4 regions of the Shewanella sp. 553 genome follow, and region 2 is predicted to be linked to each of the others. Evidence: predicted binding sites of a transcription regulator. Region 2 holds the regulator's gene; each other region holds the start of a gene.
What was found. The regulator sigma-54, encoded in region 2, starts transcription at its own class of promoters, with help from an activator protein. The targets are predictions, from matches to a motif close to GTTGGCACGNNNNTNGNNT.
Positions count from the first base shown of each region.

Region 1: the regulator sigma-54 is predicted to act here: its motif matches at 1,171-1,189, upstream of AC5YBZ_RS05505 (flagellar assembly protein T N-terminal domain-containing protein).
Region 3: the regulator sigma-54 is predicted to act here: its motif matches at 5,869-5,887, upstream of AC5YBZ_RS08350 (YccF domain-containing protein).
Region 4: the regulator sigma-54 is predicted to act here: its motif matches at 5,218-5,236, upstream of AC5YBZ_RS11590 (DUF3192 domain-containing protein).

Region 1 covers NZ_CM181701.1:1,229,945-1,237,355, reverse strand. The annotation lists gene AC5YBZ_RS05515 (LPP20 family lipoprotein) at 1-78, opposite strand, end outside; gene AC5YBZ_RS05510 (FlgO family outer membrane protein) at 75-698, opposite strand; gene AC5YBZ_RS05505 (flagellar assembly protein T N-terminal domain-containing protein) at 1,304-2,461, shown strand; tRNA gene AC5YBZ_RS05500 (tRNA-Arg) at 2,539-2,614, shown strand; gene AC5YBZ_RS05495 (motility associated factor glycosyltransferase family protein) at 3,120-4,415, shown strand; gene AC5YBZ_RS05490 (hypothetical protein) at 4,415-4,678, shown strand; gene pseI (pseudaminic acid synthase) at 4,835-5,890, opposite strand; gene AC5YBZ_RS05480 (HAD family hydrolase) at 5,880-6,563, opposite strand; gene AC5YBZ_RS05475 (ATP-grasp domain-containing protein) at 6,550-7,411, opposite strand, start outside.
Region 2 covers NZ_CM181701.1:494,186-501,596, forward strand. The annotation lists gene rapZ (RNase adapter RapZ) at 1-70, opposite strand, end outside; gene ptsN (PTS IIA-like nitrogen regulatory protein PtsN) at 67-510, opposite strand; gene hpf (ribosome hibernation promoting factor) at 513-800, opposite strand; gene AC5YBZ_RS02310 (RNA polymerase factor sigma-54) at 831-2,315, opposite strand; gene lptB (LPS export ABC transporter ATP-binding protein) at 2,447-3,178, opposite strand; gene lptA (lipopolysaccharide transport periplasmic protein LptA) at 3,175-3,714, opposite strand; gene lptC (LPS export ABC transporter periplasmic protein LptC) at 3,701-4,258, opposite strand; gene kdsC (3-deoxy-manno-octulosonate-8-phosphatase KdsC) at 4,255-4,806, opposite strand; gene AC5YBZ_RS02335 (KpsF/GutQ family sugar-phosphate isomerase) at 4,808-5,785, opposite strand; gene AC5YBZ_RS02340 (calcium/sodium antiporter) at 5,828-6,787, opposite strand; gene AC5YBZ_RS02345 (ATP-binding cassette domain-containing protein) at 6,953-7,411, shown strand, end outside.
Region 3 covers NZ_CM181701.1:1,842,161-1,849,571, reverse strand. The annotation lists gene AC5YBZ_RS08385 (FKBP-type peptidyl-prolyl cis-trans isomerase) at 1-58, opposite strand, end outside; gene AC5YBZ_RS08380 (lytic murein transglycosylase) at 211-1,389, opposite strand; gene AC5YBZ_RS08375 (DUF2750 domain-containing protein) at 1,674-2,033, shown strand; gene AC5YBZ_RS08370 (hypothetical protein) at 2,084-2,731, shown strand; gene AC5YBZ_RS08365 (chemotaxis protein CheV) at 2,728-3,672, opposite strand; gene AC5YBZ_RS08360 (hypothetical protein) at 4,413-4,586, shown strand; gene AC5YBZ_RS08355 (pyridoxal-phosphate dependent enzyme) at 4,734-5,654, opposite strand; gene AC5YBZ_RS08350 (YccF domain-containing protein) at 6,093-6,503, shown strand; gene AC5YBZ_RS08345 (PGPGW domain-containing protein) at 6,541-6,771, shown strand; gene AC5YBZ_RS08340 (DUF6508 domain-containing protein) at 6,902-7,258, opposite strand.
Region 4 covers NZ_CM181701.1:2,602,659-2,610,069, reverse strand. The annotation lists gene hmpA (NO-inducible flavohemoprotein) at 1-703, shown strand, start outside; gene AC5YBZ_RS11615 (4'-phosphopantetheinyl transferase family protein) at 1,089-2,078, shown strand; gene queF (NADPH-dependent 7-cyano-7-deazaguanine reductase QueF) at 2,324-3,181, opposite strand; gene syd (SecY-interacting protein) at 3,242-3,904, shown strand; gene AC5YBZ_RS11600 (Zn-ribbon-containing protein) at 4,019-4,792, opposite strand; gene AC5YBZ_RS11595 (hypothetical protein) at 4,792-5,127, opposite strand; gene AC5YBZ_RS11590 (DUF3192 domain-containing protein) at 5,243-5,647, shown strand; gene AC5YBZ_RS11585 (DUF2789 domain-containing protein) at 5,789-6,019, opposite strand; gene AC5YBZ_RS11580 (GNAT family N-acetyltransferase) at 6,292-6,942, shown strand; gene AC5YBZ_RS11575 (Mpo1-like protein) at 6,935-7,249, shown strand.

The DNA of each region.
Region 1 (7,411 bases), 740 kb from region 2:
TGTTTCCCACTGAATATATCTATCTTGGGAAGCGCAGCCACTTAGCGTCAGCAGTATTGCCATTAACCAGATTCTCATTGCAGCTCTCCTACCATTTGCATGTTACCCTGCCCCTGCATGCTGTGACGGATCAACAAGCCTTGCTTAGACTCCACCCGCTCAGACGCCCTAAGATAACCAGGCAATTCAGCCAAGGTGACACTCGCCGAAGCAACTGATACCACACGATTATTGGTTACATTCACAATACGACTATTGACCACCAGCTCATCAAGCGACAGATTCATGGTCGACACCAAAACATGCTCCACTGGCAAATCGTCCGCAAGTTTACGCCAATCACGACTCAATATAAAATCACCACTGTCGGTCACGCGCACACTTTGTGCCACATTGAGATCGACCAAATTAAATTGATGATCATGCATAGCAGCAATTAAACCTTGCTGTAATTGTAACCCCAAGGGATTAGTGCCACTTAAATTGCCTAACAACACTGGCGTTGTCACCAATAACGGATGCTTAGGTGTGAGTTGATCGTTTTGCCTGATCAGTTCATTAGCCAATTGTTGGCTTAGGTGTAGCACTGCCGATTGAGCAGGCAAAGTATTGCCGCTTGCCAATGACGGCGCAGCAGGCTCATTGCTCGCACATCCCCCCAATAGTAATAAAGATGACAAAAATATCGCTGTACGCATTGCTCTGTCCTGTATAACGCTAAGCAAGGCTTAGCCGGAAAAAATGCACATATAACATGCCGTTTCAATATGAACGCAAGGGCTTGATCGCCGCCCATCTAAGTTAACCGCTAACGATTTAACTGTTGACTTAACCTTTGACGGCGCTGATGCATTAACATCACAACCCGGTCGATACTGACGCAGACGATAACTTTGATTATCGCTATGTCACACGACAAATTCGCGGCGCGTTCGACTGGCATAAATTTAAAATGCAAATTATGAGCCAATAGCTAAGTGCTAACCTAATTACTTATATGGCTATTATGGCATACTAAGTATCTCAGGCATCAGCAATCGCTGTGAGCGCGATAAGACAATAATCAACGCCAAGGTCATAGCAATAGTCACTATGGTTTCCCACCCTATATCGGCCTCAACACGCCAACCTTTAACCCCATTAAGCAAGCAATCGTGCCACAGAGTACATACGGGCATGTATATTGCTTGCTATGATGCCATCTGGCTAATATCGCCCAACAACCGCAAATACTGTCATCATTTTGGCAGTTAATAACGCAGGTTGTAGCGTTTACGTTGTTATTATTGAAAGAGACTTTTACATGAATCGGCTAACCATATCCTTGCTACTGCTCGGTTTAACCCATCTTAATGTGTCAGCACAGTGGATTGAAGCACATGGCGAGGCCAACGTGCTCAACAACAATGTCAATCAGGCGCGCGAAGAAGCCATACAACAAGCCTTAAGTGTTATCACCTTGCAATCGGGTGGCCAATTTACCAGCCAGCAACAGACGCAAAATGGTCAACTGGTACAAAGCCGGTTTTCTATGTCGAACCAAGCCAACATTGCGCGAGTCGAACTGCTCAGTGAGCGCATCGAAAACCAACAAATCACAGTGACATTAAGAGCCGATGTTATCGATGGCGCAGAGCAACAGTGCCAAGTGGAACCATTAAAAGCCGCCATTTTAGTGCCACAGGCATCGATTGCCGATCGTGCGCAGCTCAGATACGGCAATATCGGTCAATTTGAACAGGCACTATCACAACGCTTGGGAAACATCATTCAGCAGCGCAGCAATGCCAGCCTTGCCAACGTTCACGCCAACGAACGCCTCGATATTGAGCAATCGTTAGTTGATGTTCGAGGCTACCGTTTGCCCAGTTGGTTGAGCGACATCACCGACAGTCAATATATCCTACTGCCAGCAATCGTCGATATCTCCACCGATCCCGTTGAAGGCGGATTACTAGGTCTTTGGAATAACTATCCACAACGGCAATTTCATCTAAAGCTATCGCTGTATCATGGTATCAGCGGTGAGCAAGTTTGGAGCGAGCTATATCATTCATCAGCCCCATGGGAGTTTGATCGACAAGCCACAGTGCCGGCAAACAGCGCCCGCTTTTGGCATTCCAGCTATGGCCAACATATTGATGCCGTATTAGCACAAGCCAGTGCCGATATCGATAAAGTGCTTAACTGCAGGCCACTACTCGGACAAATTGTGTCTAAGCAAGACAGACGAGTGATCATCAACCTGGGGCGTAACAACGGTATAAAAGTGGGCGACCGTTTTCAAATTGTATTGCAACAAAACTTACCCGATAGGCTCGACAACATGCGCCCAATCGCCGGGGAAACTCGCGCAACGGTCACCATAGATCAAGTCACGCAGCAAAGTGCAACAGCCTTGCTCGAGCCAAAAAATGGGACGCTAAATATACAAGTAAATGACATTGCGATTAAAATTTAGCGGACAAGCGGCCACTAATTAAGCAACTAAATCTAAAGCCTTTTCATCGAGATGAAAAACAGTATAATCAACAGCGTCTCCCTATAGCTCAACAGGATAGAGCAGTCGCCTCCTAAGCGATCGATCGGGGTTCGAGTCCCTGTGGGGAGACCATAAGATAGCCACTAAAATGGTTATCTTATGCATAGGTAAAATAACCATCACTAACCGCCAACATCCTAATACATCCCTCTAGGTTAACAATGGTTTAGTGCCCCTGCGTAGCTAGGTGAATAGGTTAACACTCACGGCTTAGCCTTCGATTTAATCGATATAATCTTATTTAATTAGTGCCATACCAATTCTTGCGGCCATGATCATTTTTAAGCCCAGTGTCTAAGTTTAAATCCTCACACTTGTGGTTAGGGTGCCAAGCGCTGATATGATTTTTGACTAGCTTGCTATCCGCTTTATCATGGATTTTGAGGCGTTTTTAAGGTACTTTAGCCCCATGAAAATAACTGCGTATTACGGCGTGAAAGTAGCGTAATAGTCGCGTAATAGTCGCATGATAAATAATGCTGGTAGCCAAAGTCAGCTTTGTCGTCAACGCTGCGCAATAAACATCAACTTATCTCCATTATTCCTATTTACCTCAACCCTATAAAGGATAGCGTCAATGACTGAGCTGTTTACTGCTAACCTAGAGATCATTAATAAGCGTTGGCCTCTGCTCGCTTCAGCCTTACATGCGGCAAACATTGAACACTTCGATGCTTGTCTCGTTAATGGCAATGAACAAACCATCAGTGTCAATGGTATTCAATTGAGCAGTCGGCATAACCGTATCGCCGAAGCGCAGCTGTTGATTAAACAACTGCCAGCAAACTGCAATGACCTAACGGTTTATGGTGTCGGCATGGGAGATGTCCCCGCCGTCCTAGTGCAGCACCCCAATATAAAAAGCATTCGTATTGGCCTGCTCAATGTCAGCCTGTTTGCCTTATTACTGACTTATACCGATCAGCGCGAATGGTTGAGCGATCCGCGCCTAACGCTGGTGCACCAGCTTCAACAACACCGACTACCGCCCCACTACATTACCGTCACGCCCGAACTCTTATTGAGCAGCGATGACAATGCCAGATTGCGTGACTTATTGGTATTTAACAATAACCTTGATTTTGCCAACAGAAGCCATGGCAATGATGACGCTGAGCTTCAGCAGCGCATGCGGGATAATCTTGCGACCATGCAACAAGATGCCGATGCCGCCACTTTAAGCTTGCAATATGAACCTAATCAAACCTTGGTCATCGCCACTGGCCCCACGCTTGAGCAGCATTACGCTTACCTTAGGGCGCAACGAGCATTACCAGAAGCGACTCGGCCATTGATGATTAGCGTCGACACCGCATTAAAAGCCTTACTCAATGAACAGATTGTTCCCGATATCGTCGTGAGCATAGATCAAAATGTCACGCGTGAATTTTTACCCGATAACGTGCCTGATAACGTGAAACTGGTCTACTTCCCCAAGTCACAGCAAGCAGTGTTACAGTGGTGGCCAGGACAACGTTTTGCAGCCTACTCGCACAGTAAAATCTATGATGAGTTCCACCAGCAATGCCCTAAACTGCGCCTATTTGCCAATGGTAGCGTCATCCATCCGGCCATCGATTTAGCCGTACATTTAAACAGCCAATCGATAACCTTATTTGGTTGTGATTTTAGTTATCCGCATAATAAGACCCACGCCTTTTGGCAAGACGGTAAATTAGGCCCTTCTATCGCCAATGCCAAGCAACATTGGGTGATGAACGGACATGGCGAAAAAGTAGCAACCGATCTGAATTTTCGCGGCTATTTGCTTGCCCTTGAACATTATATTCTCACTAAACCTGAGGTGACTTTTTATAATGCAAGTTTAGATGGTGCCGCCATTGATGGCGCCCAATATCAGGAGTGTAAGTGATGAAAAGTACTGCAACTGACGCCCTTATCCAATTACTGATTACGGCTGCGCATAAGTTTCGCTTAGGCCATGAAGCCGATGGCTCACATGACTTTGCTCAGTGCATCGACCTGCTTAAACCCATCTTGCCTGAGTTACAAAATGCCGTAACTGTGGTTGAGTTATTTCGTGAGATGCTGGCGGCGCAGGAGCGCCACGACTGGCTTGCTTTGGCTGACAGCCTCGAATATGACTTGCCCTTACTGCTGCAATCCGCGCAGTAACACATGATGGCGATGAATCAGGCGTAACAAGCTTAAACGGCTTTTTAAAACTTGTTAAGCCCCTCAATTGAGGGGCTTAACAAGTTTTAAAAGCCATATTACCCAGTAGTATTATTGGCGTTTAAGCGGTTTGCATTGAGTCACTTGAGTAAGCGATTACTCAGCGTCTGCAATATGCTCCCACGACAGCGGCGTGCCTTTAGCGTGTGAACCACGAAACCTTTTACCTAATAATTGTTCAAGATACTTGGGGTGTAAGCCAAATCCCGGTCTGACCGAGCGAACATTATCCAGAGAGATCACACTGCCATCGACTACATCTTGAGTAATAAACAGTGAGCGCGAAAACTGCCTTAATTTGGTGAGCTTAGGCGATAATGAATAATTAACCGTTCCGAGTGCTTTTTCGGTATCCCTAATGGTTGTGACTAGGGTGGTAAATTCTTGCGGATCGAGAGAGAAGTCGGCATCTGGGCCGCCTAACAGCTTATCTAAAATAAAATGTTTCTCCACTACACGTGCGCCCAGAGCAACCGCGGCGGCCACCACTGTGGTGCCCAGCGTATGATCAGACAGGCCAACTTCACAACCAAACGTGCTGCGAATATTTGGAATGGTATTAAGATCCACTTCATCTAATGGCGTTGGATAAGCCGAGGTACATTTTAAAATGATGATGTCATTGTTACCCGCCTTACGACAGGTTTCTACGGCAAGTTCAATATCAGCAAGTCGTGCAATCCCCGTAGAGATAATGATTGGCTTGTGTTGACGAGCCACATAATCAATCAGAGGAATATCGGTGATTTCTGCCGATGCTATCTTGTATGCTGGCACATCTAAATCGGCTAAAAAATCAACCGCGGTTGGGTCGAACGGCGAAGAGAAACAGATCAACCCTAACTGCTTAGCGTAGTCCATTATCTCTTGGTGCCACTCCCACGGGGTAAAGGCTTTTTGGTACAAGGAATATAAGGTTTCACCGTCCCACAGAGTCCCATGGTTCACCTTAAAGTGGTCACTATCGCAGTCAAGCGTTAAGGTGTCGGCGGTATAGGTTTGCAATTTAATGGCATCGGCTCCGGCATCTTTAGCCGCTTTGACCGTGGCTAAGGCAACATCTAACTGTTGGTTATGATTGGCCGACAGCTCAGCAATGATAAACGTTGGCTGATCTAGACCAATCTTTTTGCCCGCAATATTAATACTCATAATGTTCCTCAAAAATCGTTTTTAACGAAGTCCCACGACAACGTGCGCTATAGCCACTCAAATCATCTAACCGACTAAACCGTCCCTGCAATACCCTAACGGTATCGACTCCTAATAACACACCTGGCTGAATATCATGGCTGGGATTATCACCAATAATCACAGTATCCTCGATATCAACCTTCAAGTGCTTAATCGCTTGTTTAAATCCTTCTGGGCTAGGTTTAGGTGCGCCAATTTCCCAGCAGTAAACGATGAGATCGGCATAGGCCGCTAATCCCAGCGCTGCCGTTTTTTGCTTTTGCATACTGGCAAGCCCATCGGTGACGATGGCAATTTTTTTACCGTCAGCCCGTAAGCGCGTCAACACTGCTTCTGCACCGTCGACAAACTTAAGCTCCGGTTGATGCTGGCGATAAATATCGACCAATGCCGCTATCGTCAGTTGCTGCGCGATAGCAGGATAACCGTGTAGCAGCTTGTCAAAAATCTGCTCACGACCTTGGGTTAAAAAGGTCGAGTGTAAAAACTGTTTAATCTCCTCGCTCGGCAATCGACACTGCGCACCTATGTATGACGCCACGGCGCTAAAACCGCTAAGGACATAATCTCGCTCGAGCACTAAGGTGTCGTCGAGATCAAAAATAAATAATAACTTATTATTCAACATCATCTTGGATCATCAGGTCCTTAGAATATCTCAGCATTTTTAAGCCATACTGAATTGGATTGACCCGTTCAACCGTAGCGTCATCACCACAGACACTGGCGATAAGCTTTCGGGGAGAATCTAGCCCAGCAACAATGCTCAAATTAGATGCGCCGCCAAAGCGTGGATTCACTTCTATCAAGTAACTGCGTCCATCCACATAAAAGGCTTGAATGGTCACGTGGCCACTAAAGTCAAAAGCAGAGCTTAAGCGATGCGCCAAAGCGACTAGCTCAGGGTTATCGACCACCCGAGACACCTTAGACTCACCACCAACGACAATCAGTCTCTGCCTTGCCACCGCCTGTATACAGATGCCATTATTGGCATAAAAGGCATCGATGCTGTACTCATCATACGGCACATAAGGCTCGAACAGAAAAGCCTCTGCTGGGTACTCGGCCAACAATTGCGAGAGAGCCGCTTGACCAGATAACAGATGCACCCCAGTACCCGCACTGCTATAGGCTTGCTTAGCGACGCAAGGATAATGCAATTCATCGGGCGCTAGCTGGGGCAATATGGGTAACCCCTTAGCGACACACGCGGCGTGAAATTGATGTTTATTGCTGCAGGTTCTTATCGTGTCGCTGTCACTCATTAACAAGCCAATGCCCTGCTGCGCCAATTGGTTACTGTGCTCAGCAAAAAATAATAAATCTTGATCCCGCGTAGGAATAATGTGGCCTATTTGCTGGTCGCGGCAAAACTGAAACAAGGCGTCTAAGTAATTATCGTCGCTTATTTTGGGCAGTAATTGATAATCATCGGCAAAATACAATGCTGGGCTATTGGGGCTAATATCTGTCGCG
Region 2 (7,411 bases):
GATCTTCCAGTACCCTAAGGACTACCGATTTTCCTGAGCCTGATCGCCCAGATACCATTACCAATTTCATTGGGTGATCACCTGATACAATTCTGCCTCGTCGTGGGTTTTTCTTAGCTGTTTGATGATGGCTTTATCACTTAATTTCTCTGCCATCGCGGCGAGGGTGCTAAGGTGCTGTTCGCATTGCTCTGAAGGAACCAATAATGCAAAGAGGATATCGACGGGCTGATTATCAATTGCATCGAATGCGATTGGCTCAGCACATTTAATCAATACGGCGACTGGCTTCTCAATATTCGTCAGCCGTCCGTGAGGGATCGCGATACCATTGCCTATACCTGTGCTGCCCATTTTCTCTCTCGCCAAAAGGCTTTCAAAAATCTCTTGAGAGGAAAGGGTGGGGTACTGGACAGCGGCCAAGTCGCTGATAAGTTCCAGTACCTTTTTCTTACTGCCCGGAGTGGCGCAGGTTGTGCACTCCGGCCGCAGGATGGTACTAAGTTCCATCGTTAATGCTTTATTAGCTTCTCTTTGTGTTTAATGACCTGACGATCTAATTTATCGATCAGGGAATCTATCGCGGCATACATGTCCGCGTGCTCTGATGTTGCAAATACTTCCCCACCACGGAGATGTAACTTTGCTTCAACTTTTTGCATCAATTTTTCGACATTTAATATCACATGGACATTATTGATCTGATCGAAATGCCGTTCAAGCTTTGTAAACTTTTCTTCAACATAGTTGCGCAGAGATTGGGTGATCTCGATGTGGTGCCCAGTCAGATTTATTTGCATAAAGTGATTCCTCCGGTTTCCAGTTGTTGATTATAAGCTTTTACGTTGATTTGACGGCGGTATCAACATCGCCTCACGATATTTTGCAATCGTGCGTCGAGCGACTTGGATACCTTGCTCTGCCAGCAGTTGTGCCATCTTACTGTCACTTAAGGGTTTCTTTTGATTTTCTGCGGCGACTAGCTTCTTAATAAAAGCGCGGATCGCAGTAGAAGAGCATTCACCACCATCGTCGGTCCCGACATGGCTGGAGAAAAAGTATTTCAGCTCAAAAATCCCTCTTGGCGTGTGCATATACTTTTGGGTAGTGACCCGCGAGATGGTCGATTCATGCATCTCGACCGCTTCGGCAATATCATTAAGCACCATAGGTTTCATCGCTTCTTCACCAAACTCGAAAAAACCTTGCTGGAAATCGACAATGCAGTTGGTGACCTTAAGCAAGGTATCGTTGCGGCTCTCTAAACTTTTTAGAAACCATTTAGCTTCTTGCAAGTGACCACGAATAAACTGGCCATCGGCTTGGTTTTTGGTGCTGCGTGCCATCGAGGCATAATGTTGGTTTACATTAATCTTAGGCATACTATCGGGATTAAGCTCGACCACCCAGCGACCTTTTTTCTTGCTAACTGTGACATCGGGGATCACGTATTCGTCGCGACTGGCAGTAATGGCCAGCCCCGGGCGCGGATTGAGGGTTTGAATTAGCGCTATGGCCTCACGCAGGTCATCCTCTTTCAGCTTGGTCTTACGCATCAATAGGCGAAAGTCTCGTCCGGCGATAAGATCTAAGTAATCACGGATCAAGAGTCTGGCGTTGTCGATATGCGGGGTGTCGGGGTTGTATTGGGCCAGTTGGATCATCAGGCATTCGCTGAGGTCTCTGGCACCAATCCCGATAGGATCGAAATGTTGTACCCGTTTTAATACCGCTTCAATTTCGTCGAGTTCGATTTCAGGATCGCCCATGGCTTCGAGAATATCGTCGCACGTTTGCGTCAAGTAGCCGCGCTCGTCTATGGCGTCAATGATGGCGGTGGCGATAGCAAGATCGTTGTCAGAAAAGGGCGTGAGGTTTTTTTGCCATTCGAGGTGTTCATACAAGCCTTCGCTGGTTTCCCCTTGAAAGGGCATGTCATCGTCGCGCATGGCACCAGAGCTGGAGTTGGGTGAGGCGGTATAGACCTCATCCCATGTGGTGTCGACGGGAAGCTCATCGGGCATAGAGTCTTGATTGAGTGCATCGGAGGTTTCTAAGCTTGAATTGTCTTCACTCGAGTCGACTTGCAGTTGCTCATTGTAATCGGTGTCGAAGTTGTCATTACGCTCTTGTTCTGAGTCGATATTGGCGCCTTCTTGCTCCTCGTCTAACTCGAGTAGAGGGTTAGACTCTAATGCTTGCTGGATCTCTTGCTGCAATTCCAATGACGAGAGTTGCAACAGACGAATGGCCTGTTGCAACTGGGGCGTCATGGTTAAATGCTGACCCATTTTGAGCTGAAGTGACGCTTTCATCGTACTGCTATTCCCTTGTTTCTAATTCTAAAGTGAGAAAGCTGCCTCTGGTATTAAACCGCTAAGGCGAATGATCTACTTAACAAGGTAAGAGCGGTTTAGCCTTTTACCTTGAGCGCTAATAACGTTAACTATAGCTTGAATTGTTCTCCTAAGTACACCGCTCGAACTTGTTGGTTATCTAAGATCTCATCGGGTGTTCCTTCGGCAATCAAATTACCGTGACTGACAATGTAGGCTTTTTCACACACATCCAATGTTTCACGTACGTTGTGGTCGGTGATCAGTACGCCAAGGCCACGATTTTTCAGTTGCTCAATAATCTTTTTGATGTCGATAACCGAAATGGGATCGACCCCGGCGAAGGGTTCATCAAGCAAAATAAACTTAGGATTGGCGGCTAATGCTCGGGCGATTTCGACGCGACGACGTTCGCCACCGGACAGTGCCATCCCCTGACTATCGCGGATGTGAGTAATATGAAACTCTTCTAGCAGGTGCTCCAACTCCTCTTCGCGCGCATCGTTACTGAGCTCGCGTCGGGTTTGTAATACCGCCATAATATTATCGCGTACCGATAATTTCCGAAAAATACTGGCTTCTTGCGGTAGATAGCCAATCCCTTTGCGGGCGCGCAAATGCATAGGATCTAAAGTGAGATCGTCATCGTCAATAAAAATACGTCCCTTGTCACTCTGGACTAGACCGACCACCATGTAAAAGGTGGTGGTTTTACCTGCGCCATTAGGCCCTAGCAAGCCGACGATTTGCCCTGTGCGTACGGTTAAGCTGACATCTTGTACCACGGCGCGGCTTTTGTAGCTTTTGGCTAAGTTAACCGCTTTTAGCGTCATCTCTGTCATTGCTTTTCCTGCTTGGGCTGTTCTTGGGGCTGACTTTTGCTGTTGTCTTGGTAACTTTCGGGTTGAATGATGGTGATAACGCGATCGCTACCCGTACTTTCGGCTATCAACTGTTGCTGCTCAATGTTGTAGCGAATTTGATTACCTGTGACTTGGCTACCTTCTTGTTCGAGGGTGGCATTACCAATTAGGGTTAGAGTGCGGGTCGACAGTTCATAGCGGATCTCATTGGCGCTGGCTGACGCTGGACGACCATTTTCCATCACCTGTGTATAAGTGGCTGGCTTACCCTTTGCCACTAAGATTTTGCCGCTACTATTTTCTTTGGTAAAGGCGCGTAATTCATCGGCTAAAATTTTAATGGAGCCTTGAGTCACCTCTACTGGGCCATTGAAGATAATCTGATTATTTTTAATATCAGCTTCTTGGCTTGCGGCTGAAATCTTAACCTCTTGCAGCAGGTCGGTTTCATTCGCCGCACTCTGCAGGCTAACCATGGTTAACAGGCCTGCAAGAATAAGATTATTTAGTTTCATATGTTCCTTCTACCTGGCTCGTCAGTCGTACTTTTTGTGCATTGAGGTCGGCATATAAGCCTTTTCCGGTAATCAAAAAATCGTTACCGGTGATCCGAATGGTTTGATCGGATGTCATGATCATGGTGTTGAGGTCCAATTCCATGTAGTTGGTTTCTATGGTTTGGATGGGCTCTTCAGGGCTAATGGCATCAATAATGACATTATTTTCCAAGATGACTTTGCCACTGTCTTTGTCTAATGTACCCCGAGCCGAGCGCAACCGCCACTGAGCATCGCCGTTATCGGGATAGACCAGATAAGTAGGCTGGGTAAAATAGGTCATATTACGCTCGGCATAGTGTTCCATATGGCTAGCCGAGACGCGGCTATTAAGTTTGCCTTGTTCGTCGTATTGCACGCTATTAATGTTGTTAATCACATAATCTGGACGATCGGACGCGTCGAGCAACAGCGCTTGTGATCCTTGCTTAGTCTGCACCTGCCAATAGAGCACTAAAGCGGTACCAAAAAACGCGATAATCGCCAGGGTGACTCTATTCATATGCTCATACCGTGAGCCGATTCAAACTTATCTTGGCTTAGCAAAATAAGGTCGGTTAATTCACGTAGCGCACCATGGCCGCCATTAATATGGGTGACCATATCGGCATGCTGCTTAACATAAGGGTGACCATCGGCGACGCACACCGACAAGCCGACTTGTTGCATTACGGGTAGGTCGACCATGTCATCGCCAATATAGGCCACCTGTTGTGGGCTGACTTGATAGCGTGCCAGAAGCTCTTGGTAGGGGATGAGCTTGTTGTCGACCCCTTGATAAATATGGCTAATGCCAAGGGCCGTCATACGGTCTTCGACAATTTTCGATTTACGTCCGGTGATAATCGCCACGGCAATATCGCTAGTCAGTAGCGAGCGAACGCCATAGCCATCACGAGTATGGAACGTTTTTAGCTCGTCGCCAGAGTTACTCATATAAACCAGCCCGTCAGAAAACACGCCGTCTACGTCACAAATCAGTAGTTTAATCTGTTTAGCTTTTTGCCAGACTGAGTCAGCGATAGGGCCGTAAAAACCTTGATGTGGCATCTTATATCACTCCTGCTTTAACCATATCGAGCATATTGAGTGCGCCAATGGGTTGCTGTTGAAGGTTAGTCACAATTAAGCCATTAATCTGCTTTTCTTCCATTATGTTAAGCGCTTCAGCGGCTAAAATGCCGTCGCTGACGGTCACGCAGCCTTGGGTCATAACGTGGCTGATGGAGGTGTTTCTAAGGTCGACTTCGGCATCGATCACGCGGCGCAGATCGCCATCGGTAAAGATGCCAACCAATACGCCATTGTCATCGATCACGGCGGTCATGCCGAGGCCTTTTTTAGAGATCTCATACAATGCGTCGGTAATGCAGATGTGTTGGGGTACTATGGGGAGTTCATCGCCTTTGTGCATCACATCGCTGACCCTTAGTAGCAATTTACGGCCTAAGCTGCCACCGGGGTGCGATAGCGCAAAATCATCTTTAGTAAAGCCTCTAGCCTGCAATAGAGCCACGGCAAGGGCATCGCCCATCACTAGGGTTGCAGTGGTACTGGAGGTCGGCGCGAGCCCAAGTGGGCAGGCTTCTTCTGGTACGTCGATACACAGATGCACCATCGAATGCTTTGCCATATTGGAGTCGGGCTTTCCCGTTACTGCAATCACTGGCAGCCCCATACGTTTGATCACCGGCATCAAGGTTAAAATTTCACTGGCTTCACCCGAGTTGGAGATAGCAAGTACAATATCATTTTCACTCAGTACGCCAAGATCACCGTGGCTGGCTTCGCCAGGATGTACAAAGAAGGCGGGGGTGCCAGTGCTGGCTAAGGTGGCAGAAATCTTGTTGCCAATATGGCCCGATTTACCCATGCCCATCACGATCACCTTACCAGTACAACTCAGAATTAACTGGCATGCCTTGGCAAATTCGCTTGAATCGACATATTGATAAAGATTATCGAGGGCATTGCGCTCGATATCGATAACATTACGCCCCCATTGACGTAGTTGATCTGCATCTACCATCTTGTTCTCTCTTTAAAAAATCAGTTCGGGCTAGACCTGCAATTAGGATTGAAAAACCAGCACCTGATAAACAACAAAGCTCATCAATAACACTCCGCCGTGCCAAGGTTTGAGCTGACGCGACTTACCCGTTAGTAGGATTAGTATGGCTAAGGCACTGCTGGTCGCCAACACCATGTAAAAGTCTCGCGTGCTGGCGGCGGCATCGACAGCACCAGGTGCAATCAGTGCAGGCAGTGCTAATACCGCTAAAATATTAAATAGATTGGAGCCGACGATGTTGCCTATGGCTAAATCATCTTCTTTTTTCAGTACTCCGGCAACACAGGCGGCTAATTCTGGCAGACTGGTACCAACGGCTATAATGGTGAGACCAATCACCAGATCCGATAAGTGGTACGCTTTAGCGATACCCACGGCGCCATCGACCATCCAGTCGGCCGATAAGGGGAGTAAAATAATACCGACGACTAACCAGAGTATGGCTTTGATTGTTGGGACATCTTTGGGGATTTCGCTATCGGATTCATCGGCTAATAGATCGGCTTCTTTATTGCTGACGGCGTGCCAAATCAGGTAGCCCATTAAGGCTAAAAACAGCAGCATTAGGCCCACGCCCTCAATGCGGGTCAGTTGGCCGTCATGTAGGAAATACCCAGCAATCACAGTGGCGGCCAGCATCATCGGAATTTCACGCTTTAAAGTTTGCGAGCTAACGGAGATGGCACCCAGTAGTGCGGTGAGCCCGAGAATTAAACTGATGTTGGCAACGTTTGAGCCTAGTACATTACCAATGGCGGTATCGGTCATACCTTCCATTGATGCCGTCGCGGCGACAAACATTTCCGGCGCCGAGCTGCCCATGGCAACAATCGTTAAACCAATTAACATGGGTGGTAGGCCCAAATTGCGGGCAAATGCGCCTGCACCATAAACGAATTTGTCGGCACTCCATACTAGAGTGGCTAATCCAGCAAGCAGTAAAAAAATATTAAAAAGCATTAAAGTTCATTTTTGTTTGAGTGTCTGCCGCGCATTTTCGCTGGATTTGGACAAAATTGAAAGTATTGCGGCAAGATAGTGTCGATTCAGTTGTGCACAATAGGTCAATTACGTACAATTTGCCTCTTTTTGTGCCGATTTATCACGGAACATATAGGTCTTACAATGATCAATGAACGAACAGATGATGACGCCACGCCGCTAGTCGAGATTGAACATCTGGCTTTTAGTCGCGGTTCTCATGTGATTTATGAAGATGTTAGCCTGTCGATCCCTAAAGGGAAAGTCACGGCCATTATGGGCCCCAGTGGGATAGGTAAAACCACCCTGCTTAAGTTAATCGGTGGTCAATTACAGCCCAATCGCGGCAATATTAAAATCGATGGTATCGATGTACATCAGTGCAACCGCAGTGAGCTGTTTGAGCTGCGTAAACGTATGAGTATGTTATTTCAAAGTGGCGCACTGTTTACCGACATGAATGTGTTCGACAATGTTGCCTTTGCTTTGCGTGAACATTCAGGCTTACCTGAAGCCATCATTAAGCGTATCGTGCTGATGAAGTTAGAGGCCGTAGGCCTGCGCGGTGCTGCGAAGATGATGCCTAGTGAGTTATCTGGTGGT
Region 3 (7,411 bases), 1.3 Mb from region 2:
CCGCTTCGTCACGTAACGTGTAGTTAAACTGCACCACCATATCATCTTTAATGCTCATCAAGGATCCTTTTTCTCTGTTCAAAAATAAAATTCGCCAGAGCTTAACAAAACTTGTTTCATTGCTCTAGCGCTATCACTGCCTAGGCACGATTTAATTAGGCTAATGCAATAATGCCCACCGCCATGGACGCATCATGAAGCGCTCGATGATTATTCCAAACCCAGCAGCTTGAAGGTTTCATCACTTGGAAAACCATCGGCGATTAATCCCACGCTGCGCTGATAGGCCTGTAAACCGGCTCGCGAATTACTGCCAAGTACGCCATCTGGGGTGCCGACATCAAACCCTTTTTCATTGAGCTTAGTCTGTAACGCTTTGAGTTTGTCACGACTGATATTAGCTTGTTGCGGTGGCGCTACACGTAATGGCGGCGCGCCATTAATACGGTCGGCTAAGTGCCCTACCGCGATGGCATAAAATTCAGAGCGGTTCCAACGCATAATCACATTAAAATTGTCATAGCCTAAAAATGCAGGGCCAGTATGACCTGCCGGTAAATATAAGGCCGCTTGCATATCTGGGGTCGACAGCGGCTGGCCATTAGCTTTAGTTAGCCCAAGTGTTGCCCACTGGGTAAGTGGTAAGGTGGCTTTGCCGCCCAAATAACGATAATCATAGGAGTTAGGGACCAAGACTTCACGGCCCCAACGCTCATTACGTGCCCAGCCTAATTGTTTTAAAAAGTTGGCCGCAGAGCTAAGCGCATCGGCAGTACTGTTCCATAAGTCGGCTTTACCATCACCATCACCATCGACCGCATATTGTGCATAAGCCGACGGCATAAACTGAGTGTGTCCCATGGCACCTGCCCACGAGCCAACCATGTCACTGGTATCAAACTGATAGGCTTCCTTGAGCTTCAATGCCTGAAGTAATTCGCCACTAAAATAACGGCTGCGACGTTGATCGCAGGCTAACGTGGTAAGCGAATCAATCACTGGCATCTTACCTTTATAAGAGCCAAAATTAGTTTCTAGCCCCCAAAAAGCCATCAAATACTGAGGAGGAATGCCGTAGGTCTGTTGTAATTGACTCAGTAATGGACCGTGTTGCTTTAATAAACGGCGCCCTTCTTGTACACGCCAATCGGTCACGCGCTTAGTAAAATAATTTTCAAATGTTTGACTAAACTCAGGCTGCTTTTTATCCAGCTCAATAACGCGTGTCACATACTTAACCTGACCCAAGGTTTCATCAATGGTTTTGGTCGAAATGCCAGCGGCTATGGCTTGCTGCTTAAGATTATCGACGCAAATATTGAAATCTTGTTCCGCATTAATGGGGTCAACAGCCAAGGCTGAAAAAGCACTGAGACTCGAGGCAAACATGAATGAGGCAAGGGTGAACATTTTAGTCAAAATAGGGACTCCACAATACTAGGGCTGAATATACACGCTACCCAATAACTGACAGCCTAAAAAAGATGATAGCGTACTGACATCATAGCGATAGAAACTATTAATACTAAGTATTTTATGATTAATTATTGTTGGAATTGCCGCTTTTAAGAGTGAGCGTTTAAATAGTGCACTTTTTCATAAAACAATCACTTGGTCGAGCACTCACTTGGCGTATAATAGGGCCGTTTTTAATCGACTTCTAAGAGAGCAACATGACTGATAGCAATCCCGTATTAGCAAGTTTTATCGACAACGTAAAAGAACACCAAGCCGTTTGGGGTCTTCAAGACGAAACTGGCGAAGGCTGGGTGGTATGTGACTCTTCAGAATATGAAGAAACGGATGTAATGCCGCTGTGGTCAAGTGAAGCGCAGGCAAAAGTGCATTGCACCGACGAATGGCAAGATTATCAACCCGCAGCCATTAGCCTAGAAGAGTTTTTAGAATACTGGGTTAAAGACCTGCATGATGATGGTGTATTAGTGGGCGTTGACTGGATAGCTGAGCAAGAGTGCTTAGAGTTAGATCCTATCGGCCTAGCTAAAAACTTAGTCGATATCGAGCAAGAATAATTCCTTGGCAAGTCTTATTGTAGTGATGTCAGCAGCCGAGGAAACTTCCCTTGTCTGCTGATATCCCGTTAATCGATATTCCATTTGAGCAACGTCACACCTGTTGGTTTTGCAGTGAACCTTGCGATTGCGTGCTGCATTATGAAGCACAGTCTTACACTCCCCATCCCTCATTAGCCGTCCCCTGCTGTAAAGAGTGCCTCAGCATTGCCAAACGCTCGCCATTAACCTCTATTTGGGATTGCCATATGGCAGTTAAAGATGAATTAATGCGCATTTATGCTAAACATTTAGCCATTGGTGAAAACTGGACAGAGCAAGAACTCGCCGAGTCAGAGTTTTCGTGTAAGGTGTTTGAGGGGTTTAAAAAGAGTGCTTGGTTTATGTATCAAGTGGCTAAAACCCGTGTAAGTGTTGCGCCTTGGCCACTGAGCATCAATGGAGTGCTGATTGACAATCAAGATTATCAACTGGCGTTTGAATTTGATGGGGTTCAGTATCGCAGTATTGCTAATGCTGTAGAGCACTACAGCCAGATGCTGGGGTTAGACCGCCACTTTTTACATGATATTATAACGCTCGTAGGGCGAGATCGTTTTGCCTACGCGGTAAGAGTCTGCCGCCTTAATATCGTTAGTACTAAAGCCGTCAAACGGCAAATCTTGGCTGACATCGCCAGCCAAGAAACTCAAGTTTAAGCCTCGACTAACTGCCTGAGACGGTCTTGCACCACACCGACCAATAAATCCGGCTGGAACTTTGAAATAAATTGATTACAGCCCACCTTTTCGACCATAGCATGATTAAAACTACCACTGAGTGACGTATTGAGGGTGATGAATAATTCCTGCATGCGTTTGTCATTACGTATCTCATGGGTGAGCCGGTAACCGTCCATTTCAGGCATTTCTGCATCGGTTATCAACATCAAAATCTCATCGTAAACGTTAATACCTTCATCACACCAGGTTTGCAACAACTTCAGCGCTTGCAAACCGTCGGATACCTCTATCACCTCGATACCCAAGGGCATTAAGGTCTCTTTAATTTGCCGCCTAGCCGTTGAGGAGTCATCGGCAATTAAAATCTTACGCCCGACCATATTCTCAACCAATGACTCATCTAACACGCCATCCGATAGGGTGATATCGTAATGGATGATCTCAGCCAGCACCTTTTCTACATCGATAATCGACACTAATTGTGTTCCACCATCGACCTCAATTTTAGTAATAGCGGTTAAATAACTGTTGCTGCCCGCGGTTTTAGGTGGCGGCATAATGTCGCCCCAAGTCATATTAATGATATGCTCAACCTTACCCACCATAAAACCTTGCACGCTGCGGTTATATTCAGTAATGATTAAGTTTGCCTCAAGGTTCTCTGCCATCGGCTGAAAGCCAATCGCTCGACGTAAATCGATCACTGGAATGGACACCCCGCGGATATTGGCCACACCTTTAATACTGTCGTGGCTACCGGGTAGATGGCTCAAGGCCGGTAGTTTCACCACCTCTTTAACTTTGAAGACATTAATGGCGAACAACTGGGTGGCATTAATACGGAACAATAAGAGCTCTAATCGATTTTCACCCACCAATTTTGTTCTTTGATCAACTGAATCTAACACCTTAGCCATACATCTTCCCGTTACTGCTTTTAAATGTGTGTATCTTAATTTGGTGTTGATTATAACCCGTATAGCCGGATTTAGAATCACCTTAAGCCATTGAAGCTCACATGTTATCTATATTTTTGATCGCATCTTCACCACTTAACCTTCTAAAACAAATTAAGCTGACTGTTTTCGCCGCCACAATGTTACTACCCTGTTACTCCAGTAACACTTGCAACATTAAACGCAGACAGTCACATAGAAATCATTCACTAATAAAATAAATCATTATAAAACAATAGGTAAATCAAGCCCACTCTAGTAAAAGCACAAGACCAGATACCAATAGCGGTGTATAACAGGCATATTCTCGAAGAAGATAAGCCTAATGAATAAATAAAACGCTAATAATGATTGTAATATGTTGACAAAAGTTAACTTGTCGATATACTCGCTCAATTGAACTTCCTGCCCCATTTGCTTGTGTAGCTCGACCCATCCGTCTTCGCATCCAACAAAATCAGCAGCATCTCTTACGTCATACTCTTGTCATCAAATGATGGTTAACTGTATGCGTTAATTAAGTCAATATTGTGATCTGTCTAACAAGAATAAAATAGATAGCCCGCAGCAAGGACTTGATTAGTAATAAAGAAATGGATAGTCTCAGTAACTTAGAATTCATCTTTCGCTAAAGCTAAGGATATTTTTATTATTAAATTTCAACTGCTAAACAAGCAGTCATCATTAAAGGAGTATGGCCAATGTCGTACAATATGAACGGTCAAGAGATCACGGTTAATTTTCCAGTGGCCTCTATATCATCAAATAAAACCTCTATCGCATTTACTGATAGAGCTGGTAAAAATAGACAAACCTTTTCTAAACGTACCGAAGCGTTACAGTTTATGAAATGGTTACTTTCAAGCAATAAATAAACCTCACGCTATTCGATACACCTCCTCTCATCGTATCGAAGGTTGCTAACGCAACAAGTAGGATTGACATCATTCGTCAACGACTCAGCACACTTCATTTGGCCTAGGTTGTATCACTTTCACAGATACTGACCTAGCCAAGTGATGCTAACCCCCATATTTTCGCCTATATCTCGGCAACATAGACTCATTCCCTAGCAACCCACCTTGATGTAGATAGAGCACCTTTTGCTTTGGATTATTTTCAAGATAGTGCAGTAATACTAGCCAACCCAGTGGATCGTAGAGTAACTCAAATTCCATCCCTGCTTGCTTAAGCTTTTGCCATACTTGAAAAAACTCGGGATAGAGCTTACCAAAATGGTAACGCTTATTCGGACTTAAAATTTGAGGAAACATTGACTCATCATCGACAAGCATTCGCCATTGCAGCTTAAGGTAATCATCACCGCCAACAACTGAGCACGTTTTAACTTGAATGCTATTATCGAGTTCGCTAAAGCTCTTATGTAAAAATAAGGCTGTGGTCCCCGTCCCTGACGGTAAGAAAACCACGAGTTCACTTAACTGCTGGGCCTGTTTCCACGCTATTATTTCACGTGCTAATTGCCGCACTCCAGACTCGGCATACTGACAGCGCCCACCTTCTGGAATAAACAACAGATCATCACGACCCGGTAATACGCATTGCTCGATATAACTGGCGCAATCGAGATCAGCCCTATCATGACACTGACTTAAATCGATAATATTGGCGCCATTTTGCAGCGCTGCACGGTAATTACCCAGTGGATGCGTAAGCAGATAGCTGGCTATATGATCCACATAAAACTCTAATTGCCACCCCTTAAGCTTAGCCAGCGCTGACATCGAATAAAGTGAGTTCGCCTGAGGGGAGCCATATCCAACTAAAGTGGAGATGTCGGGGAAATCCTGCTGGAGAAAATAGGCAAATTTTCGTGCCTTATTACCAGAAAATGCCGGGTGGAGCAAATCATCACGTTTGACATAAACATCATGCCCATCAACATCAAGGGTATGCACAGGAGTCTGAGTCAGTTGTATCATAAGCAGTTCAAAGACAAAGAAATCCATTTTACACTGACTGATACACCTTGACTAACTTCAATCTCAAGTACCTTAGGGACTCAATCGCCCGGCACTCTAGATAACATGATTTGTCCCCCCACTATTAGTTAGCCTGATGGGCTAAACAGTAGTAAAAAAAACCATCTATGATTGTAATAAAAACTAAAAGTTAATAATAAACAGCAGCTTAAGTATTGGCACGATTATCGCTTGATTGCGTTTATAGATGATTAACACTTACTGACAGAGAGTGAGTGAGTGAGGCGCTTAGCCCGTACTGGCGATCGTCACCATCAGAAGTTGCTATTCATCAAGGTACATTTTAATTAACAACAGATATTCAAAAACCGATGTTTTGAACACTTTAGCTCGGCATTAAATCGATAGCATAAGTGAAAATAATAATAGGAGCGCTCAATGACCGTCATTCGTTTACTACTCAATATTGCATGGTTCATCTTAGGGGGATTGGTGATGGGGTTAGCCTGGTGGTTAGCAGGCCTACTCTGTTTTATCAGCATTATTGGCATTCCCTTTGGACGCGCCTGCTTTGTGATTGGCGAAATGGCTTTTTGGCCCTTTGGTCAAGAGAGCCACAACCGTAAATCGCTGACAGGCGTTGAGGATCTGGGTACCGGTTCACTGGGTATGATAGGCAATGTCATCTGGTTTATATTATTTGGTTTCTGGTTAGCAATAGGCCACCTGGCCCACGCACTGGCTTTATTTGTCAGTATTATTGGCATTCCATTTGGGATCCAGCATTTAAAACTGGCCATACTCAGCCTAACGCCGATAGGTCAAACCATCAAAGCTAAAGCCACTTAAACCAACATGTTGATCACTATTTGCGGAGTAATAATTAATGGATAACCAATTACATAAAATAGCTATCACCATGATAGGAGGTATCTTAGTATTGCTTGGTGCTGTGCTAATAATACTGCCAGGCCCTGCATGGCTACTACTGCCTATAGGATTAGCAGTATTGAGTATTGAATACCCATGGGCAAGGCGTTGGCTCAAACTGAGTCAACGCCAGATGAAACAATCGGCACTTTGGTTAGATAAACGCTGGGCCAATAGAAAGGGTTAACACAGTGATAACGCGCAGTAATTAGTTGCTGCGCGTTATTCATTATCAGTACAGTCAGATTGCTAAACGTCATTGCCCCGACAAGCAATTGAGCAGAAGTCTATAAACTAATGAGTTTAAATTAATTTAACTAGCGTTGTTGACCATCTGCCACCTGAGTAAGTCGCTCTAAAATAGCTAATAACACCCCTTGGTGATGCATATTGTCGAGCAAGCCTGTGCTAAAGCGCTCAAGACGCGTCATAGCGGTCAACAATAACTGACACTCTTGCAAACTAGCATCACCAATATATTCGGGTCTATCGATAAGATGGCTATTTTGATACCAATCACTCCAGTCTAATCGCTCCAGTAACAGACCACACTCTTGCAACTGCTCAGTAAAGTCATGCAGTTTACTGCTACACACAAGGTGTTCTCCTTGGGTAAAATGCTTAGCATACTCTGCATATAATGCAGCGATTTGTACTGACATAATATCACTCATACCGACCTCCTAAAGCGAAATGTCAGAACACGTGACCAACAATGTGGCGCGTAGCACTGAACTAACGAAAAAAGAGATAAGCACGTCACCTATACCAACGAATGGGGGACTAGGCTAATTCAACGCAGCTGTACCATGGCTTAACGGCTAATA
Region 4 (7,411 bases), 1.9 Mb from region 2:
AGAGTCTGAGGTGATCACTTCATTTGTTCTCACTCCAAATGATGGCCAAGCGGTTATGGATTTTGTACCAGGGCAATATTTAAGTGTGCAGGTACAAGATAGCGATTTTGAGCAACAAGAAATTCGCCAGTATTCGTTGTCAGATGCCCCCAATGGCAGTAGCTATCGGATCAGTGTTAAGCGTGAAGTGGGTGGCTTAGTCTCATCTAAACTGCATGATGGCTTTAATGTGGGTGATGAACTGGCGGTGATCCCACCCGCGGGAGACTTTGTGCTGGCGGTCGATGATGACACGCCAGCGGTGTTGATTTCAGCGGGTGTGGGACTGACCCCAATGATGAGCATGCTTAATCAGTTGATGGGCTCTGAGCATCACAGCGACATCACTTGGTTACATGCCTGTGAATTTGGGGCGTTTCATGGTTTTAAGTCAGATATTAAGCAAAAAGCGGCTAGTTATGAGCCTTTAGCGGCCTATACCTGGTATCGCGAGCCAAGCAGTGATGACCGTATCGGTGAGGATTATCAGTTTACTGGTACTATCGAGTTGGACAAGGTTGCAGGCAGATTACTCCCTCATGCGCAGTACTATTTTTGTGGGCCTGTGCCCTTTATGGCTGAGGTAAAGCGACAATTGTTAGCACTTGGCATAGCGCCTAGTCAGTTGCATTACGAGGTCTTTGGCCCGCATCAAAGCTTGTAATTAATCGCTGCTCGATTGGCTAGATAAAAAATAGGCTAGAAAAATAAAGGGCCCAGCACGTTGAATACACGGCGCTGGTCCCGTCACGTATAGGGGAGCGTCGCTTTCGCTTAATCTTGCTTAAGAGCGCCATTTGTTTTATCTCATTACTTATTTTTATCCCATCACTCATGTTAACCCGCCACTGAGTTTATACAGCGTTTATACCGCCGCTTAATGTAGAGCATCGAGAACACGAGGGAGATGAAGGCAAGGGGAAGTTAAACGTATTAACCTTTCGGTGTGCTTAATCCTTAATTAGTGCTTTTTGCTGCAAACTCATCGCGATTAATGCCACCGGAGGAGGTTATACTAGGGCATATGTTCTCTCATGGTGTTTGCTATCGTGTCCGCATTTGCTTTATCTCAGCCTTTATCGGCAGTGACCCTCTATTTTTGTGATTTGGCGCCTCAAGGGGTAAGGCAAACACAGTTGCAGCAATTGCGCTTTTGGCTACCTGATGACGAGCAAGCCAAAGCCGACCGCTTTATACAGCCTGATGCGCGCGTGAAAGGCTTACTGGTACGCAGTTATTTACGCGCTATATTGTCGCTGTACGCCCGTGACATGGGAGTTGAAATTGCTCCTTCGCAATGGGAGTTTACTTACCTTGATAAAGGTAAGCCTGTGTTGTCCGCGGCTTGTTTCGCCCGTTGTCCGTTATTGTTCAATATCAGCCACAGTGGCGATTATCTGCTGGTGGCCATCGCTCATGCTAACCACTGGCTCTCGCTTGGGGTTGATATTGAGCGCCAACGTGAGAGCACCAATATCTACCCTATTTTAAATCATTATTTCACTCGTGATGAAACCGATAGCCTACTGGATTTACCGCTGGCGCAGCAACGAGCCCGCTTTTTCGATCTGTGGGCGCTTAAAGAGTCATATATCAAGGCTAAGGGCTTGGGGCTAGCATTATCACTTAAATCCTTTAGTTTTGCCTTTGACTCGCGACAGCATGATGATGTTATGAATGCTGAATCAACTTCGCTACCAAGGGTTACTCAAACTGAAAATATACAGATAGTTGCTTACCAGCAGATCTCAGCGTCAGACTGTCACCCTCAAGTCGATAATCAAGCGTGTGCAAGCCGTGCTTTACGTGAGGGGATGCAAGCTCAGATTGAGCGCAATATTACCTTGTCGTTTCATGATGAGCAGGGGAAACGGTCGAGCGACAGTTGGCAGTTGGTGTTAGGCCACCTTGATGCTCAGTACCGCTTTGCATTGAGCCTTGAGCGCGCCGAGACTCAAGAAGCTAAACCTGAGGACGAAGATAAACTGACGCTACGGGCAATGCAGTTGAATGTGCTGCAATTATTACGCTATTGCTAGGTTGTTTATCTTGGGGGAGTCTGTGTTTCAGTGCGGTGGTATTGGCTATGTGAGTGAATTCTGTCGCTAATGATTGTGCCTGTCTGGGTGCCAAGTGTACTTGTGTGAAACATTAAAAAGCCCGTTAGGCATACGGGCTTTTTGTGCGATTGACTTTTATATAACAAATCTTTTTGTAATTAAATCATTGCATAATCAAGGCGCGGTTATTAGCCGTTTGCTTTTGCTGGCAAACGCCTTAGTGACTATTGGCGCGCGAGGCGATGGCTCTCGGGTGGATTTTCAAAGTCGCTGCGATAAGGGTTAATGTCGAGCCCACCTCGGCGAGTATAGCGAGCATAAACGGTTAATTTAGCGCAGTGGCATAACTTTTTGAGATCCACAAAAATACGCTCGACGCACTGTTCATGAAACTCGTTGTGTTGACGAAACGAAATCAAATAACGCAGCAGTTTTTCACGATCAATCTTAGGGCCTTGATAGCGAATCATCACTGTGCCCCAGTCCGGTTGTGAGGTGATTAAACAGTTGGACTTGAGCAAGTTTGAGGTCAAGGTTTCTGCGACAATACTTTTGTCATCGGTGCTGTCGATAAGGTAGTCGCTGCTAAAATCATAATCATCGACTTCGATATCTAAATCATCGATGCAGGTACCGGGAAGCTCAACGATTCTTTGGCTACCAAAGTGCTTTGGCTCGATAATTTTAACCGAGATTTCTCCTTGAGCACATGCGCAAAGATCGTCAGTTAATGTCTGCTGCACCTGTTCAATGCTGTTGAATTTAGTTTGGTTAAAACTATTGAGGTACAGCTTGAACGACTTAGATTCGATTAAGTTGGCGCTATTCACATCTAAGCAGAACTCGGCAATGGCAACCATGGGTTTACCTTTGGCATTGAGCCATGAAAGTTCATAACCTGTCCAAATATCGGCCCCATGAAATGGCAATTGATGGCCTAAATCAATGGCATCACGATTAAGTTTACGCGGCACGCCCTGTAATAAATTGGCATCGTACTGTGCTTGGTAGCCCGTCGATTTACCTAAGGTTAATTCTGCAAGGGCGGGAGCATCACTGTATGGGTCATGAACTGGTGTCATCGAGTGGATTTCCATGTCAAAATAGCCTTACATTATACTCAAATTTTGGACTGCTGCTAAGTGTCTTCTTTACCTGCTTTAGATAATTTTTTTGACGTTTACCACCAAAGTTATATTGAAAAGCTAGCTGAACCGCCTAGATATTACCCTGAAGGTGAAGATTCTGAGTGCATTTTAAGCGAAGATAAAGCCCATGTGGTGAATCGTCCAGAGGTTGCTGTGCGTTGGCTGGCTGTTGAGCGGCAATCCCCCGGCGGCTTTAATAATATTGAACATGCCTTAGAGTTGAGCCTGCATCACAGCATAAATGCCTTTTATGGGGCTTACTATGCGGCGCCGTTAATGTTTGATTCTGCCTGGGGGCAAGGCGAACTGCTACAGGTGTGGAACCATCAAGATTTTGAATATTTACAGCAAAACTTGATTGGGCATTTAATGATGAAGCAAAAATTGAAACAGAGTCCCACCTGGTTTATTGGTGTGCTTAACGAAGGCGATCAGATGTTGGTGGTCGATAATAATGACGGCAGTGTCTGGCTGGAGATCCCTGGGCAGGTGCCTCATCAACGGTTAGCCGAGAGTTTAAATGAGTTTATCGATGCGTTATCTCCCAGAGTATGCCCGCCGGTTAAGCATATTGAAGAGTCTCTGCCCGAGCTTGACCATCCGGGGATATGGCAGCGGATTAAAACCATGTGGGCCAATCTCAGAGGTAAAAGCTAAAGGTTTATGTTGCAGGCTAACGTTAACAGTACTGCTAAGTCAATCTGGCTCATCAATGTATGCCCCATTGATGAGCCTGTTGAGGTGAGTTCACTAAAGCTATTTTTTAAATAGTTAAAGGTGATCCCATGAGATGTTAGAGACAATACGGCAGTCATCACACCGAAAGTGGAACATATCTAATAAGGGCTCATCGAGTAACCAGTCTTGATTGCCACAGCGCGGGCATGGCCGGTGTTGCTCAGACGCTAAACTTTCGCCCCCAACGCGATATAAGTAATAGTAGGTGGGGATGTGTGTTATGTATTCAACGCGGCCGCGCAGATCCCAACCTCGTCTAAACAGGTCGCTGTCGCTCGAGGTTAACTCTTCAAGTGCGGCAAATTCGGCTTTGGTGGCCGCAGCCATCTGCAGTTCATCACAGGCTTGCCATTCAGTTTGCCATTTAATGATACGTTTATGATCGCCATTAAAGGTGGCTGGGATCTGGTATAGCGGGATAGGTTGTAAGGTATCACCGTTGCGAAGTGGGGAGCACATATGCACGTAACTGGTGTAAATTAGCTGCCAACTGGGCGTCTCTGTACTGGTCACTTCTGAATTGATATCTTGGCCGATATACTTTTCGCGAGGGTGCAACAGTTTTGCTTCGGTCAGCTGAGCTAAGGCGTGCTCGACCCATGGGCTATTATAGCGTTTTGCTAGGCTGCTTTTTTCTGGCATCAGCAGACGTACGCGAAATTCCCCGTCATTAAATGCCACGGCAAATTCGCGCCCAAGGACTTGGCCGTTAGCACGGTAAGCTTCGAGAAGCCCATTGATAGCCTGTTCTGCTGCGGTGATGGTGGTGTTATCGAAGCATTCAAATCTTAATTCCACGACGTGCATTAATGGTTATCTCGCTGTGTGAGTTTGGCTTCTAGGGCGGAGATCCTATTGATTAACTCCTGTTGCTGTTGTGTTAAGGCATGCACTTGTTGCTGCAATTGCGCTAAGGCGGTCTCGGCACTGGCGGACTGCTCTACCACGGCGGGCAGGTGATAGCTTGCATCAAGCGCCGCCACTTCTTCCTTAGATAACGCCTTAAAACGTTGTATGCCTTGAATGAGCACTGGCATAGGCAATGCGTTTCCCAGCTTTGATTTTATCAGTGCCAGACTAGGTGTCTTGCCGGAGTCGACAATCGCTTTTGCCACTGCAACGACCTGTTCGATCGGAGTCATAATGAGTGAAATTCCTTACTTTTTAGCAATTATGGTATCCATTAAAAGAACCGACCAAATAAAAAACATTATTATTCATATAGATAGTTGTTTGGCATGCACTTTGCTGTAATTAATGTCGATTATAATAGATAAACAGGGAGTTAAAGTGAAAACAAAATTACTGAGTTTGATTATTTTGACAGCATCAACCATTGGAATGTCAGGTTGTGTGATCAATATTGGCGACGAAGAGGGCGGCTGGGATAAGGGCCATAGCTGGCAAGCCACGCAAGCACAAAATCGGGAAAATTTGTCGAAGTTGGCCATCGGCATGAATAGAGAGCAAGTGATTTCACTAATGGGCACGGCTGATTTTACTGAAGCCTATGTTAAACAAGGCCAAGAGGTCGCCATACTCTATTATCGTACCCAGCGCATCAGAGGAGATGGTACGACTACTAAAGATGAATGTACGCCGATAGTCTTAGCCGATAACAAGGTTACTGGTTGGGGCGATGCGGCCTATGCTAACCTCTAAGCATGGCTACTCAGTTAAAGGGTTAATCATCTTGATCCCGCTATACGTCACATGGCGAAATGATAAAGGCCATAACGACTATTAGACACTTGGCTCGTTATACGATATCGAGCCAAGTCTATCTACTCTTTACCTGCAAGTTTATGCTCTTAACTGCGCATCTAGCTGATCGATCACCTCTGTCCACTGCGCATCTTCTTCGAGTGATTCTTTAATAAAATGGCGTTGAGATGGGTTCCAAAAGTCGGCGTTAGCAATATGGATATTGTCTGCCATTTTGTGTTGCGCAATAAAGTCTGCTATCGCCTGATCGCTATTAGGTAGTCCTAGCTGTGCAAATAAACTATTGAGATTGGGTGTAGTGATATCCATTTTGGGCTCCTTAATTAATATCGAATCAGTTCATTGAGTATGGAACAAAATGATTAAGTTACTGAAATATTATGAACCTGTTTGTCAGTACCCTATGCACTGTAGCCTGCAGCGCGTAATCAGTATGCCAGTAAATTATCTACTGAAAATTTTTATTACATTTCGAAGTGGATGCAGATATTAGTCAGATTAGGCGGACAAAGATTATGCTTTGCACTAATTAACACTTTTGTTACATTGGAAAGGTTGACCGCTAATTTGGACATTCAGAAATGAATAGCAAAGCCCCCATACAGACCCTCAATGGCTATAAGGCTGTATATTTAACCGCTGAAGATCTTCGCATCGCCGCTTCCATCTTATATAACGCTTACCATGATGATGCTTTTTTTATGGCCGCTTTATATCAAGGCGACAAAGCGCAATATGAACAAAAGTTGCGCGGGGCAATTCGCGAAGAATTACATACATTGTGGCAAGAAGAGCAAGCGTTAATTGGCCTGTTTGATGATCAAAGACTTGTTGGGTTAGTGTGTATTGTGACTCAGCAAGTGCCTCTGGGTGAAGCACGATATTGGCATTGGCGACTAAAAATGTTAATCAGTACTGGCTGGCGCTCAACTCAAGCGTTAATGAACAAAGAAGACTCCATTCTAGAACACTTACCCAGTACTCATTGTGGTATCTTGCAATTTATTGCGTTGACACCAACAGAACAAAATAAAGGCTTAGGAGTGTGGTTAGTCGAGGCGGTGATTAGTTGGTGTGATGAACAACCAAAGCTTGATGGCATTGGTGTGTTTGTAACCGAAGATAAACATGCTCATCTGTTTTCCAAACTGGGGTTTGCCGCAATAGAAAGCTTGGATATCGACGGTGTAGAGGGCGAACTGTTATTTTATCGCAGCGCCGAAAGTGAATAAGCCTTTACACCGTTTTAGCGATTTTTACCCGTTTTATTTATCACAACATCAGCATCCTATGTGTCGTGCGCTGCATTATGTTGGTAGTACTTTGGTATTACTATTAATCGCCTTAGCAATCTCACTGGGTAACGTTTGGGTGTTATTACTGCTTCCTATTGTGGGCTATGGTCCAGCTTGGCTAGGACACTATGCTTTTGAGCATAATCGCCCCGCGACGTTTACTCACCCAATATACAGTTTTTTGGCAGATTGGCTGATGTTTACGCAGTGGGTAAAATCGTTATATAAAATTAAACCCAAATAACAAGAATAGCTTGGGCTAATGGCTTTTATCGAGCGAATTGCTTTGTGGCGGTTAACTCCTTATCTCTCATCTAGATGTAAGAGATCTCTTACAATGATGTGAGTGATTAACTTTTTCATTGAGTGTTTTATGGGGTTTTTACATAGTAAGCTTTTATAAAAC